Regions from separate parts of the Oceanobacillus phoenicis genome, predicted to be linked through region 1. Evidence: riboswitches for the same ligand, from Rfam matches in the RefSeq annotation. Region 1 holds a riboswitch; each other region holds the start of a gene.

Region 1 (4,947 bases):
GACGCAACAATGGGAAGAACCTAGCGAAGAATTTATAAAGTTTGTCTTAAATGATGTATACCAAGGGGTAAAGACAAAAAAAGTGATTGATAATTTTAGAGATATTGTAAAAAAGTCACTTAATCAATTTGTTAATGAAAAAGTTAATGATAAGCTACAAAAGGCATTAAGTTCAACGGATGGAAATGATGCTAGCTTGGCCGAAAAAGTAGATGTGGAGGTTGCTTCATCGACTGAAGCAGAGGTAATTGAGGAACTTGAAAAAGTAGCAGATGAACCCATTGTTGTTACGACAGAAGAAGAGATTGAAGGTTATGTTTTAATTAAATTAATGCTTCAAGAGAATATAGAGGCCAATAGAGTCTACTACCGAGATAATAAGAGTTACTTTAATGTGCTTTTAGATGATAATATACGTAAATGGATATGTAGATTAGGTTTTAATACAAATAATAAATATATTCAATTGAATGATGAATTAAAAACCACACATAAATTAAAAAGTGTAAATGATATACTTTTATACAAGGAAGAGATTGTGAGTGTTGCTAAGCAATATCAATAATCCTTGATCAATAAAGGTAGTAGCTCAATCGGCCACTACCTCTTTGTTCTTCATAAACACATGCCTAATTTATCCACTTTTCGATTAACACATCAGCTAGTTCCGTTAATTGGGCTGCTGCTTGTTGATCGATTTTTCCTTCTTCTAGGAATGTGTCTACTAATCTTTTAAAGGATTCCATGTGTTTTATCGCTTTGTTGTAGGATTCTTCTTTTACATAATGTTCGATGGAAGTCAGGTGGGTTTGCAATAAACGTACGTCTTCTCCTTGTTCAATTTTCCCTATTTCAGCATATTGATCGACGAATGCTTTCATCACCCCTACATCCATCAATTCTTTTGCTTTTTGGATAACATAGTCTTCTATATCATCTGTAAATGGTTGTAGCTTTTTACCGGCAGGTTTAGCGTAGACGGTATCTTCTTCACCCAACATTGGGCGTTCATGACTCAAGCTCTGATCTCGTAAAACCGTACCAGATATATAGTGTTCCTTCGCGCTTTCTATATCCTCATTCTCTAAGTCTTGATAAAATTGGATATACTCGATGTTTGCTAGAACCATATCTTGAAGTGAGTGGACAAATGGCTCGAGTTCCTCTTTCAATGCTTCGTTTTTGGATTCTCCTAAAAATTCGTCTCCTGCCGCTGCAATGAGACTCAGTTCATCTAGTAGTTCAGGTGCAACATCTCCAAGCGGTTGATCGTTATCGATGCGAGACAATGTTTCTTCTAGTAAGTGTTTGATATGTTCGCTTTCATTTGCTTCCAGTCCATTCTGCGGCTCTGCATGCGCCATATGTTGGGTTAGCGTATGGAACGCATCTGTTGCGTCTGGTTCAATATACTTCATGCTGTCTTCCCAGCTAGTTGGAGCATCAAAGGATTCTGTGTTCCATGCATAGTCCGCAACGGCAAAAATCGCAACCTTTGAGGCCTGAGCTTCTTGCATTGGGTTGGTTACTACTCCTGCAAGATTTTCTATACCGGGTTCCAGCATGTCTCCTTTTCCAAGGAACACACGAGTCATATCAATGTCATTCACCGGCCAATTTAGCCAAAAAAGTGGATCGCGACGTACCACACCATTATTATCACGATGTTTAAAGCGGTCGATGGTATATTGCTCGACCGGAGCGACGGTATTTTCCCCCGTCCAAAGAATGTGGATGTTCTCGTCAAAGGCTTCTTCGAGTCTATTTAATTCTTCTCCGCCATCCCAAGCCCAAGCAGAATTATAGGCTGCAGGCGTATACAGTGTATCCCTCACATCACCTTTTTGCTCAGCCCATTCTGAAACAGAATTCATCAGTTCAGCGACATAATCTAATGGCAGCGAACCAACATCGTCACCTAAAACGCCAAACTGTCGCACACCTACGTCGTATAATTGATCGAATTTCGTAAGCATTTTTTCTGTGTTTTCATCGAGTAATGCCATGGCAGCTTCTTCGCCTTCTTCACGGGCAATTTCAGCAACTTCGCCAAGCGGGGAGATGGTCCAAACAAATTGCGTTTTACTCTCACGCCCAACTTCTGCCAATTCGCCAATCTCTTCTAACATATCTTCAGGATAGGGTTCTTCCCATTGTTCCCTATGATATGGATCGTCTTTCGGAGCGAAGACATAGGAATTCGCCTTGAATTGTCCACCGAATTCCATCAAAGATTTACGATCATCATTACTCCAGGGTATGCCGTAATAACCTTCGATAAATCCTCTCACTTTCGTATTCGCATAATCGTTAATTTCTAAGTGTTTAATTTGATTATCAGAACGCTGGTTGAGAATTTTTTCGAGCGAGGCAATCCCATAAAATGCAGCATCGGTATCTTTTCCAATCACTGTGATCGTATTATGGTCAATTCTCAATTGATAAGCATCGATTTGCTCAAAGTCCATATTATTCGAATTAAGTGTATCCTCCGCATTCTTTGCTGCTGGCCCACCAGATTCTACGGTTCCGACAAAAAGAGTAATGGTATCTTCGGAAGGTTCATCTGTGATTTCCGGTATGGGCAGGTTATTGGTGGCGAATATTTCGGTTACTTTTTTCTTTGTGGCATCATCAATCGTGTCATCATAAACAACTTGAATATCCTTGTTGAGGGTTAGCTCACCTTCCATGTATTCGACACTCTGGGGCGTTGGGTAAAATTCGTATTCTACTTCCGTGTTTTTACTTTCCGCGTTTATGTGTGAGGAGAACGGTTCTATTGTAAAACTAAACAGTAACATAGCGATAATAGGTGAATACCATAACAGTTGTTTTTTCATTTTCTTTATTCCCTTCTTTTTTGTATTAGTCGTACAAGTTCAAAAAGGCGTAAAGGATCGAAAAATTAGATTTGAATGGCTTTCCTGCTTCTCCTGGTTTATTTCTTAGAATTGTTGCGGAGAATACACCTCCCGAGGTTTAGAAGCGATGATCCTATTTGTTAAAATGTAATAGGATTATCTGTGACTTCACTAGTTTTTGTAGAACACGTCCCCCAATGGCTGAATCCGATTCCCGCTATAATAAAGCGCTCTCATTTATATATGAGTCTATCTTAAAAGTTATAATTTCCTATGTCAATATATTTACTGAATTTTAAGAAAATATACTCAGTATAAGAATAGTAGTTTTTTGCTGCCCGTTTACTCAAAAAACCCAAATCCCTTATTGACAATTAATAAAAACCGTAATAGTATGATAATTAAAATTAAATACGCTAATATCTCTTATTGAGAGTGGCTGAGGGACTGGCCCTGTGACGCCCGGCAACCGTTCATTTTATTTCCAATGTTGAAAAGGTGCTAAATCCTGCAAAATACGGATGGTATTTTGAGAAATAAGAGAGGTGATGAATGACTTATATATTGTTATGTTATGCCTCTCGAATTCAAATCGGGAGGCATTTTTAGTTTCCCAAAAAATTCACAACATGAGAAAAGAGGAAGGGTTTATGTCTACATCGATTGTAAAAGGAGCTCCTGGTCATTATCGGATTGGTTCTGATGTCTTAGAGGAAATTCCTGTACTCCTTGAAGAACTGTCCGTTGAGCATATACAAGTTATCGCAGGGAAGAAATCATGGCAGGCGGCAAAGCCGTATTTACCTTTATCGATAGTGAATCAAGTAGAAGCGCATATCATCTTTATTGACGGTCATACCACGGTTGAAAAAGCAGAGGAAATAGCAGAACAGCTTCATCAAGATTCTATTGAAGCGGTGATTGGTATTGGTGGCGGGACTGCGCTGGATATTACGAAGGCTGCAGCTGTGAAAGCAGATGTTAAATCAATTTTAATCCCGACAATTGCTGCTACTTGTGCTGCATGGACGCCACTCAGTGTCTTTTATGACAATGAAGGAGCATTTACACATTACACGGATTTACCGTTAGCAACGACGCTTGTTTTAGTAGAACCGGCGATTATTGCCCAGGCTCCTATCGAATACTTAAGAGCGGGGATAGGCGACACGCTGGCAAAGTTTTATGAAGCGGATGCTTTGATCGAGAGTTTTTATCCGAATGAAGAAGCGCCTGTGCCGGTGAAAGTTTCGCAATTCTCCGCAGGTATTTGTCGAGATGTATTACTGAAGGACGGAAAAGCTGCACTGGATGCTGTCAGCGATAAACAAGTAACACCTGCATTCATCCGCGTTATAGAAGCAATTATCATCACGGGCGGAATGGTAGGCGGATTTGGTGATAAAGCAGGGAGAATTGCAGGAGCGCATTCACTGCATAATGGATTAACGGAAGCAAGCGAGGCAAAAGACTTCTTGCACGGAGAGCTTGTGGCATACGGAATCCTTGGCCAGCTAGCATTCGAAAACAAAGTGGATGAGCTTTTGCGTTTACTTGATTTTTACGATCAATGGAAATTGCCGTCTAGTTTACAGGGTATCGGAATTGATATAACCAATGAGGAGCTCATGGAGAAAATCATTCAGAAAGTAATTCTGCCGCAAGAGTCGATTCATTTTATGAATAAAGAAGTTACAGCGGAATCATTAGCAGATGCGTTACAGCAAGTAGAGAAATATAATCAAGCCTATTACACGGAAAAAAGAGGAGAGAAAACATCATGAAAAAAGGATTATTAACAGCGATCGTATGTTTAGCAATAGCATTTTTGGTTGCGTGTGGCAGTGAAGATTCTAGCGGGGCAAGTGAAGGATTGTATGATGATGAAAAATTAGTTATCGGGGTTACGGCAGGACCACATGAAGAGATTCTTGGAAAAGTAACGGAACTAGCCGAAGAGGAAGGCATCGAAATCGAGTCAAAGGTGTTCACGGATTATGTAATGCCAAACGTTGCTTTGGATGAAGGGGAGATTGATTTAAATATCTTCCAAACGGAACCTTATTTTAATGCTATTAAAGAA
Region 2 (4,947 bases), 320 kb from region 1:
CCTAATTCTCCTTTGGTATTTGCTTCTTGCACCATAACAAAACTTCCTTCTATGTTTAGTTAGATTACGCTGCTATTATACAAGAGTTTACCAACAAATAAAATCAATCGACTCTCCTAATTTTAGAGTTACTAATTTTTCGATATATGAAGTATCTATATACAAAATAAAACGAGCAATTATTTTTGGCTTGTTCCCAAGTTCCAAATCATTGCTCGTTATCTCTAAACTATCTAACTTTAAGCTGTTCTAATTCTTTTTCTAAAAACTTTGCAACTTCCAACATTCCGTACGTACCATAGTTTTCTTCTGCTTCTGAATTATAATTTGTGTTTGTATTAATATCATACGTATAAATATTTCCATCCGCATCTTCTATAAATTCGATTCCGGCAATTTGAATATCATTTGCTGCTAAAACTTTCTCATATTGCTCTATTATTGGGTGATTAAATCCTTCCCTCACTTGGAATTTAGCAGGTTTTTCAGGTTCTTCTCCAGCTGGACAAAATAAATCCTCAACAGAACAGGCATCTGCGGGACATAGTTCAAATCCTTCTGAAGTATCCACCCTTACAGCATATACAAATCTCCCATCTACAAACTCACAACGAGTGATATAAGACTCTGGAGATACAATATACTCTTGCAATAACGTTACACCATCTATCGGTTCTTCAAAATCACTACTATTCACATACGACTGAAGAGCTTGAGTTGATCGGAATAATTGTACACCTAAGCCTTTTCCTGCTCGGTTATGCTTAGTAATAAAACTTTTTCCTTCAAACTGTTCTGCTGCTTTTAAGATATTTTCTTTTCCAACTGCTGCAGCTGTCTTTGGAGTTTTTATACCAAACCTCTCAAGTTCCAAGTATTGTTGAACTTTACTGACTTCCAATTGTAAGGCACGGCTACCATTAATAACCGTTCTTCCATGAAACTCTAGCCATGCTAATACAGCATTTGTAAACTCTGGAGCAAAACGATTTCCTCTTGTATGAGAGGATGCGCTCATGCGATTATAAAATATTCCCTCTGGCGGTTCATTAAGTAGATCTATATGGCCTTCTTGAAGTAACCAATCTTCATAAGGAAGTTCCAATTCATTAAATCGTTTTATAAGGTGTTCCGTCCATTCCATATTTTCATGCAAAACATAAATTTTACTCATCATCATGTCTCCTTTAGTGTAACGTAGATGTCTTCTTTCTTAATTCTTCTACTTTCGGCATCACTTGCTTAGCAAATCGTTCTAACTCTTCCAATTGAGGAGAGCATTGTAGTAGTAGCTGATCCAAGCCAACTTTCTCATATTCTATTATTCTTTTTGCAATTTGTTCAGGTGTACCTACAAGATTCGGACGTAATCCTCTGTTCGAAACAGAATAATCTTTTATTTGTACTTGTTGTTCTAGTTGGGATTTTGAAGTGAAATCTTTCATTCCCACATATCCCTTTTCATCTTTTATTGATGTAATTCTTTCCAACTCTTGTAAGGCTTCTTCCTCCGAATCTCTACATATCACGTAGGCAGCCATACTAAATGATTGCAGTGCTTCTTTGTCGAGAATATTTCTCCGATTTTTCATATTAGCTATTTTATCTTGAATTTCATCTACTGTTCCTCCGTGCATTACATACGCATCGCATAGAGTAGAAATTACCTGTTTCCCTTTTTCACTTTCTCCACCAGCATATAGAATTGGATTCGGTTGTTGGATTGGTTTTGGTGCTAATTTCGTATTCTCTATTTGATAAAACTTCCCGTGGTAAGAGAACGTCTCTTCCTTCCAAAGCCCTTTTAAAACCTCTAGAAATTCAATTGTTCTATCGTATCGCTCATCATGTTCTGTGAAGTCTCCACCATATTGTTTTGCTTCTTCTGACCACCATCCGGAAACAACATTTAATGTGAACCTTCCTCCACTTAATTGGTCAATATTAGCAGCCATTTTCGCAATTACTGCTGGATTGTGATATATCGGCCTAACCGCTGTCATAATTTCAATTTTATTTGTTACTGCAGCTAACCCGGCTGCTGTTGTCCAAGCTTCCAAGGAATTTGCTTCTATCCCTTTAATATCATTTAAATATAACTCAGCAATTAATGTCGTATCATATCCCCATTCTTCAGCATGCTGAATCACCTCTTTCGCATACTCAAACGTAGGAGGCATCTGCTCATCTTCTACATTACGCAACCAACCACCAAAAATCGGTAACCAAAATCCATACTTCATTTTCATCCCCCATTGTCTATAGTTGTAAAAGTATTAAAAAACTCTTCCCTAAGATAAGAAAAGAGCTCTGTCACCGACTTCTCTTATCTACCAAGCACAAATATGCTTGATGGATTTGGCACAGTATTCAAGTTAGAACCTGTTGCCGAGGCTTCTGCGGGCCATGTCCCTCCACCTCTCTGGATAAGATATTTTATAATTTAGTTTATTGCCACGATAATAATACAAGCTGATAGAATTGTCAATTAAATTTTCTTTTAAAACATAGTTGACTTATCGGAATTAATATATTAGAATATATTAAAAATTAATACTTCTTATCGAGAGAAGCCGAGGGATCTGGCCCGTTGAAGCTTCAGCAACCTCTAATTTCATTAGAAAGGTGCTACCTCCAGCAAGATGTTTTTCTTGAAAGATAAGAGCTCAAATTCGGAAAAAATCCGCGACGCTCTTATTTAATAAGAGCGTCGCGGATTTTCTTATTCTAATTTATTTTCAAAGGAGATTGGTAAAATGAACAACATTGTGACATTGTCTGGCAGCCCCTCCGAACTATCCAGGTCAGAAAAGGTATTACATTATTTAGGTGATCAATTAAGTCAACAGAAATTTTCTGTATCCCATATTTCTGTAAAGGATGTACCCTATGAAGATTTATTTACAGGAAATTTCCAAAGTGCAGCAATTAGGAATATAACTCAACAAATTCAAGCTGCAGACGGTGTCATCGTTGGCTCTCCTGTTTATAAAGGTGCATATTCAGGTGTATTGAAAGCTTTAATTGATATATTGCCACAAGATGCACTTAAACACACCCCAGTCTTACCTATTATGACTGGAGGCAGCCCTGCACACTTATTAGCGGTTGAATACACGTTAAAACCTGTACTCGCAACCTTAAAAGCACATAACCTAAAAGGGTTATACTTTTTAGATGATCAGATAGATAAAAAACGCGACATCCCTATTGTTGATGATGATATTTTACAACGAACAAAAAAACAGGTGGACTATTTTGCTCAGATGGTTGAAGGAACATCAACACAAACTTTAACAACTTATTAAGGAGGTTTTACATGAGTAAACGAATCTTTTTAAATGCTTTTGATATGAATACTCCCGGTCATCAGTCTCCTGGCTTGTGGCAACACCCAGAAGACCAATCCCATATGTACAAAGACAGTGAATATTGGATCGAACTAGCAAAAGTATTAGAAAAGGGAAGATTTGATGCCATTTTTATCGCTGATGTTCTAGGAACTTATGATGTTTACAATGGATCTCGAGACGATGCGGTACGTACCGGCGCACAATCGCCTGTCAATGATCCTTTCTTAATTGTTCCATATATGGCAGCTGTTACAAAGCATCTTGGATTCGGTATTACCGCTTCTGTGACCCATGAACATCCCTACACCTTTGCCAGAAAAATAAGCACACTTGACCATTTAACAAAAGGACGTATAGGCTGGAATATTGTTACCTCTTACTTGAAGAGTGCAGCAGTAAACATGGGATTAGAGGATCAAATTAAACATGATGAACGTTATGACATTGCAGAAGAATATCTAGATGTTTGTTACAAATTATGGGAACAAAGTTGGGAGGATGACGCTGTTTTAGTCGATAAGGAAAGAGGAATATACACAGATCCTTCAAAAGTACATGATATTCAACATGAAGGAAAATATTATAAAGTGCCAGGTGCACATTTATGTGAGCCTTCTCCACAACGAACACCCGTGCTGTATCAAGCTGGAGCTTCTACAAGAGGGAGAGATTTTGCAAGTAAACATGCCGAACTTGTATTTATTGGATCTTCAACAATTGAAACAACAAAACAAACAGTAGATAAATTACATCAAGATATACGTGATACGGGTAGATCTACAGAAGAAGTAAAAATATTAACGTTGTTCACTCCCATTGTTGGTAGAACTGAAAAAGAAGCCCAAGAAAAATATCTTGATTACAAAAAGTACATTAGCCCAGTAGGTGCCTTATCCTTATTCGGGGGTTGGACCGGGTTAGATGTTTCTGACTTTGATGTTGATCAAGAAATACATTATATTGAAAATGACTCTATCCGTTCAGCACTTGAAAACTTCTCTAACCTTCATCCAGATCGCCCGTCTACGGTTAAGGATATTATTGATGTAATTGGGATTGGTGGTTTAGGTGCTTCTGCAGTTGGCACACCTGAACAAATCGTAGATGAAATGGAAAGGTGGGTAAATGAAGCTGGTGTTGATGGATTTAACATTGCCTACGCAGTTACTCCAGCTACATTTATTGATTTTGTTGACTTAGTTGTACCAGAATTACGAAAGCGAGGGCTTGTCCCCGATCATTATGAAGGAACAACGCTTAGAGATAATTTATTTTCTCATGGTAGCCACTTAGGCAACCTCCATCCAGCAAAACGAAATCACGAAAAAATTAACATCCAATAGTCTAGAAAAGGATTCTGGCTATTAATTTGATAGCCAGAATCCTTTTAATTTAATAAGATTTAAAGATCTCTATTCTCCGATTACACCACATGCAATCCGATCTCCCGAGTCACCTGATGGTTGAGACTCATAATCATCAGGACCGGAATGAATCATTAATGATGTTCCTTGTTCTGTATATAATGTATTCTCCGTATCAGCCTGTAAAGTCACCATTGGTGCATCAACTTCTGCCTGTACTGTTCCATCTT
Region 3 (4,947 bases), 3.0 Mb from region 1:
TTGAAGAAAAAATGGGACTTAAAGGTTCTCACTCGGCGGAAATAATTTTAGAAGATTGTGAAGTGCCCATAGAGAATTTACTTGGTCAAGAAGGACAGGGGTATGTGAATGCCTTAAAAATTTTAACGAATGGCCGTGCTGGTTTAGCAGCTCGGAATTTAGGTTCAAGCCAGAAACTATTAGATATGTCGACTACTTATGCAATAGAAAGAGAACAATTCGGTAAGTCAATTATTGAACACCAAGCAGTTGCACACATGTTAGCAGAGATGGCTGTAGAGATAGAAGCATTACGTGCTTTAACTTATAAAGTGGCATGGATGGTTGACAATGGAGAAAATGTCATTAAAGAAGCAGCGATGTTAAAACTGTATGGTTCAGAAGTATATAACCGAGTAGCGGATAAGGCAGTCCAAGTGCACGGAGGGATCGGTTATATATCTGATTTTCCTGTGGAGCGATTCTATAGAGATGCGCGCATTACGCGGATTTATGAAGGAACATCGGAAATTCAGAAGAATATTATTGCTGGACAATTAAAAAAACATTATAGCTAAGGATAAGTTGTAGGGAGGTATAGGTATGGAAGATTCGATCGTTATTGTCAGTGCAACTAGAACACCAATTGGAGCATATGGGAAATCATTGAAAAACGTATCTTCTGGTTATCTAGCAAGCCATGTAATCAAAGAATCGTTGCAAAGAATAAATATTCCAGCTGATCACATAGATGAAGTTATTTTAGGTGAAGTAAGACAAACGACGGAAGCATCGAATATTGCTAGAGTGGCAGCACTTAGAGCTGGTCTCCCCAAACAAGTGACTGCTTTTACAGTAAATAGATTATGTGCTTCTGGCATTCAGGCGGTTACATCTGGAGTGCAACAAATCCTTAGTAATCAAGCTGATATTGTCATAGCTGGTGGAACAGAGAGTATGAGTCGTTCACCAATATACTTACGAAACACGAGATTTGGAGGAGATCAAACAACTATCGTCGATTCAAATTTAGAAGCAGGACAACAACCTCAAGAAATCTATGGTAAGAATTTATCTATGGGTATTACAGCTGAGAATGTTGCTAGGAAATACGTTATATCTAGAGAAGATCAAGATACATTTGCAATAGAAAGTCAGCAAAGAGCAAAAAAAGCTATAGAGACTGGACGTTTCAAAGAAGAGATAGCTCCTATCCAAGTTGTGGAGAAAAAGCAGACATCTGTATTTGCAGTAGATGAATATCCTCGATTTGATACATCTTTAGAGAAATTAGCAAAGCTAAATCCGGTATTTGAAGCAGGTGGAACGGTGACTGCAGGTAATGCTTGCGGAAGAAATGATGGTGCTTCGGCTGTAATTATCATGAAAGAATCTCGTGCCAATCAACTTGGTTTGCAACCACTCGCTAGAATCAAAGACTGGAGTACAGCAGGTGTTTCTCCTAAAGTTATGGGGATTGGTCCAGTACCGGCAGTTAAACAACTTCTTAAACGAACGAAGAAAACATTACAAGACATAGATTTAATCGAATTGAATGAAGCTTTTGCTTCTCAATCTATCGCTGTCATCCGCGAACTAGGTTTGGATCATGAAAAAGTAAATGTCAATGGAGGGGCAATTGCGTTAGGTCATCCGGTCGGTGCTACAGGAACACGAATTATAACAACATTAATCTATGAATTAATGAAAAGAAAACAGCAATATGGCATAGCTACTTTATGTGCTGGTGGCGGACAAGGGATGGCACTATTAATCGAACAGTGCTAAGTTATTTTTCAGTAACAGGATATGTTGAATTGATATGGCTGAGTGATTGTTTAATTAATCGACGTAAAACATCAAGATTAATATCGCTGAGTTTGTTAATATAAACACATGATTTGCCGGTAGTATATTTACCTAAAGCTGTCATTAATTCACTATCTTGAACAATATCTGTTGCAAGATAGAGACTAATTTTTGATTTTCTGGGAGAGTATCCTACCATTAAAAATTCTCCGGAGTGGCCGGAAGCGTATTTATATTTGTATTTTCCAAAACCAATAATACTTGTTCCCCACATCTTTGCTTGATACTCAGTCGAATCGGTAAATATATCTAATAGTTTATAAGCATCTTCTTTTTTTTGAAGATGATCCACACTTTCGATGAATTGAATAACACTGTCTTCTGTTTCTTTTGTTTTTAACTCATACATTTTTAGCACTCCTAAGTATAAAGGTTAATTATAGTATAACAAATGAAATAAGTTATTTTTATGAAATATGGATATTGTGCTGTTTTTATTTCCAATGCCGATGACTCGCTTATTTAGAAGACACTGCTCTAACATACTAGGAAGAGAAAACCCTTTTCCTAGTGTGCTCTATTTACTAAAATTCCTGTAAATCGCTTATGATTTGGTAATAAACATATTCTATGCACTAATAATTCTTGATTTTCTTTCGTATTTGCCATATATTAAGCTAGGTTATTCTGAGCAGGAGTCACCGTCTTCCATTTCAATCAAGTCCAACTCATTGCTATTGTTGAAACATTAGACAAAATAATTCTTTAAAAAATAATAAATGAATAATTTAAATTTCCTATTGATTATTTTATGGTTATCATTTAAGATGTTAAAAAGTTAATTTTTAAAAAATTTAATAAAGTTAGACTTATCAAGAGAGACGGAGGGATTGGCCCGATGAAGTCTCAGCAACCAGCCTTACATGGGTATGGTGCTAATTCCAATAGGCTTACATGCCTTAAAGATAAGAAGAACAATGTATGCTTACCTTTCTTCTTACTTTTAGAAGAGGGGTTTTTTGTTTGTAAAAATAATTGAGGAGGAGATTTTAATGAAACGTAGTTTAAAAAGACGTTTGCAAGAAGGTACCGTAATAGCAGGGGAAGGGTATTTATTTGAATTAGAGAGGAGAGGGTATCTACAGGCAGGTTCATTTGTACCTGAAGTTGCCCTTGCGAACCCGGATGCGTTAAAACAAACATATCGTGATTTTATGAATGCTGGCTCTGATGTTGTTTTAGCATTTACATATAATGCACATCGAGAAAAAATGCGCATTATCGGAAAGGAAGATCTATTAGAACCTTTGAATAGAAGTGCTATTCGTTTAGCAAAAGAAGTAGCGAAAGAGCATCCTGTGGAGGAGGCATTAGTGGCAGGAAATATTTCTAATACAAATATCTTTGACCCTGATGATGAATCGAGCAAAAATCAAGTAAGAGAGATGTTCGCTGAAATGGCTCAGTGGAGTAAAGAGGAAGACGTTGATTTTATTAATGGAGAAACATTTTATTATCATGAAGAAGCAGAAATCGCGTTGGAAGAAATATTGAAAAAAGACTTGCCAGCAGTCATTACACTGGGATTAATGGGAGAAAATATTTTAAGAGATGGCTACACGGTAGAGGAGTCTTGTAAGATTCTATCAGAAAAAGGAGCACTTGTAGTTGGAATGAACTGTTTCCGAGGTCCAGACACGATGCAACCTTATATAGCCAAGATTAGAAATCATGTAACCGGTTATGTAGGAGCTTTGCCCATTCCATATCGTACATCAAATGAGCATCCGACATTTTTTAATTTACCAGATGGTGGTTGCAGTTGCCATTTGCCTACGGAAACAACTTTTCCTACTGCTTTAGATCCGCTTTACCATAACCGTTATGAACTAGCTGAGTGGGCAAAAGAAGCAAAAGGGATTGGTGTCAATTATATTGGATTATGTTGTGGAGCATCTCCAGCAATGCTTAGAGCTGTTTCAGAGGCGGTTGGTAAGGAGACCATTAACTCTCCTTATTCTCCTGATATGGAGAAGCATTTCTTATTTGGGAAAGATAAAACATTAAAAGAGCATAATGTAGGCTATCGATTTAAGGCATAGTAAATCTCCTATTCTATTTATTTTGTTAGCAGCTTTAGTATAAAACCAAGTAGTTTTATTTAAATAATGAAAAGGAGGAGAAATTAATGAAAAGGAAGTTAATGAGTGTAGCTCTAATTATATTAATAATTAGTGTATTAGCAGCATGTGGATCAGATTCAAGTTCTGCAGAAGGAAAGCCTGATAAGATCCGCTTAGATTATGCCTATTATTCACCAACAAGCCTTGTTTTAAAAGAACAAGGATGGTTAGAAGAAGCTTTAGAAAATGAAGGAATAGGTGTGGAGTGGGTTCTAAGTCAGGGTAGTAATAAGGCTTTAGAATTTTTAACAAGTGATAGCATTGATTTTGGTTCATCGGCAGGATCTGCGGCACTTGTTTCGAAATCCAAGGGTTCTCCAATTCAAAATATATATATTTATTCTCAACCAGAGTGGACAGCGTTGGTTGCTAATAATGAGTCGGGGATACAATCTGTAGAAGAATTAAAAGGAAAAAAAGTCGCTGCCACGTTAGGAACGGATCCATATATTTTTCTACTAAGAGCTTTAAATGAAGCTGGATTATCAGCAAATGACTTAGAAATTGTAAATTTACAACATGGAGACGGTGCGGTTGCTTTGTCGAAAGGTTCTGTTGATGCATGGGCGGGGTTAGATCCACATATGGCTAGAGCAGAATTAGAATCTGATGCAAACTTATTTTATCGAAATAAAGAATTTAACACCTATGGTTTTTTAAATGTAAGAAAGGATTTTGCAGAAGAGTATCCAGATTATGTTGATGTTGTGATTGGTGCGTATGAAAAAGCAAGAGAGTGGACAATAGATAATCCGGAAGAAGCGGCAAAGATTTTATCTGAAGAAGCAGAGATGTCACTAGATGTAGCGAAACAAACTTTAGAGAGGAATGATTTTTCCAATCCTATTCCTGGAGATGAGCATCGAGATACGTTAAGAAATTCAGCAGAGGTGCTTCTAGAGGGAGAAGTTATTGAAGCTAGCACGGACATTGAGAAGGTTGTAAATGAACTTGTTCAACCATCATTTATAGAAGG

Evidence for each region. Region 1 has a riboswitch for S-adenosylmethionine ahead of ABC346_RS04860 (iron-containing alcohol dehydrogenase family protein). Riboswitches for the same ligand answer to the same signal wherever they lie in the genome.
Region 2: it holds a riboswitch for S-adenosylmethionine, as region 1 does, so the genes downstream of both, ABC346_RS06440 (LLM class flavin-dependent oxidoreductase) here and ABC346_RS04860 (iron-containing alcohol dehydrogenase family protein) in region 1, are expected to answer to the same signal.
Region 3: it holds a riboswitch for S-adenosylmethionine, as region 1 does, so the genes downstream of both, ABC346_RS19490 (homocysteine S-methyltransferase family protein) here and ABC346_RS04860 (iron-containing alcohol dehydrogenase family protein) in region 1, are expected to answer to the same signal.

Annotation. Positions count from the first base shown of each region.
Region 1 covers NZ_JBDFME010000001.1:889,619-894,565, forward strand. The annotation lists gene ABC346_RS04850 (type I restriction endonuclease) at 1-565, shown strand, start outside; gene ABC346_RS04855 (glycoside hydrolase family 84 protein) at 630-2,843, opposite strand; SAM riboswitch class I at 3,288-3,407, shown strand; gene ABC346_RS04860 (iron-containing alcohol dehydrogenase family protein) at 3,434-4,648, shown strand; gene ABC346_RS04865 (MetQ/NlpA family ABC transporter substrate-binding protein) at 4,645-4,947, shown strand, end outside.
Region 2 covers NZ_JBDFME010000001.1:1,211,145-1,216,091, reverse strand. The annotation lists gene ABC346_RS06450 (MFS transporter) at 1-35, opposite strand, end outside; gene ABC346_RS06445 (ATP-grasp domain-containing protein) at 230-1,174, opposite strand; gene ABC346_RS06440 (LLM class flavin-dependent oxidoreductase) at 1,188-2,243, opposite strand; SAM riboswitch class I at 2,324-2,433, opposite strand; SAM riboswitch class I at 2,558-2,665, shown strand; gene ssuE (NADPH-dependent FMN reductase) at 2,757-3,308, shown strand; gene ABC346_RS06430 (LLM class flavin-dependent oxidoreductase) at 3,320-4,696, shown strand; gene ABC346_RS06425 (superoxide dismutase family protein) at 4,766-4,947, opposite strand, start outside.
Region 3 covers NZ_JBDFME010000001.1:3,888,680-3,893,626, reverse strand. The annotation lists gene ABC346_RS19505 (acyl-CoA dehydrogenase family protein) at 1-557, shown strand, start outside; gene ABC346_RS19500 (thiolase family protein) at 583-1,767, shown strand; gene ABC346_RS19495 (DUF1801 domain-containing protein) at 1,769-2,197, opposite strand; SAM riboswitch class I at 2,655-2,760, shown strand; gene ABC346_RS19490 (homocysteine S-methyltransferase family protein) at 2,841-3,890, shown strand; gene ABC346_RS19485 (aliphatic sulfonate ABC transporter substrate-binding protein) at 3,977-4,947, shown strand, end outside.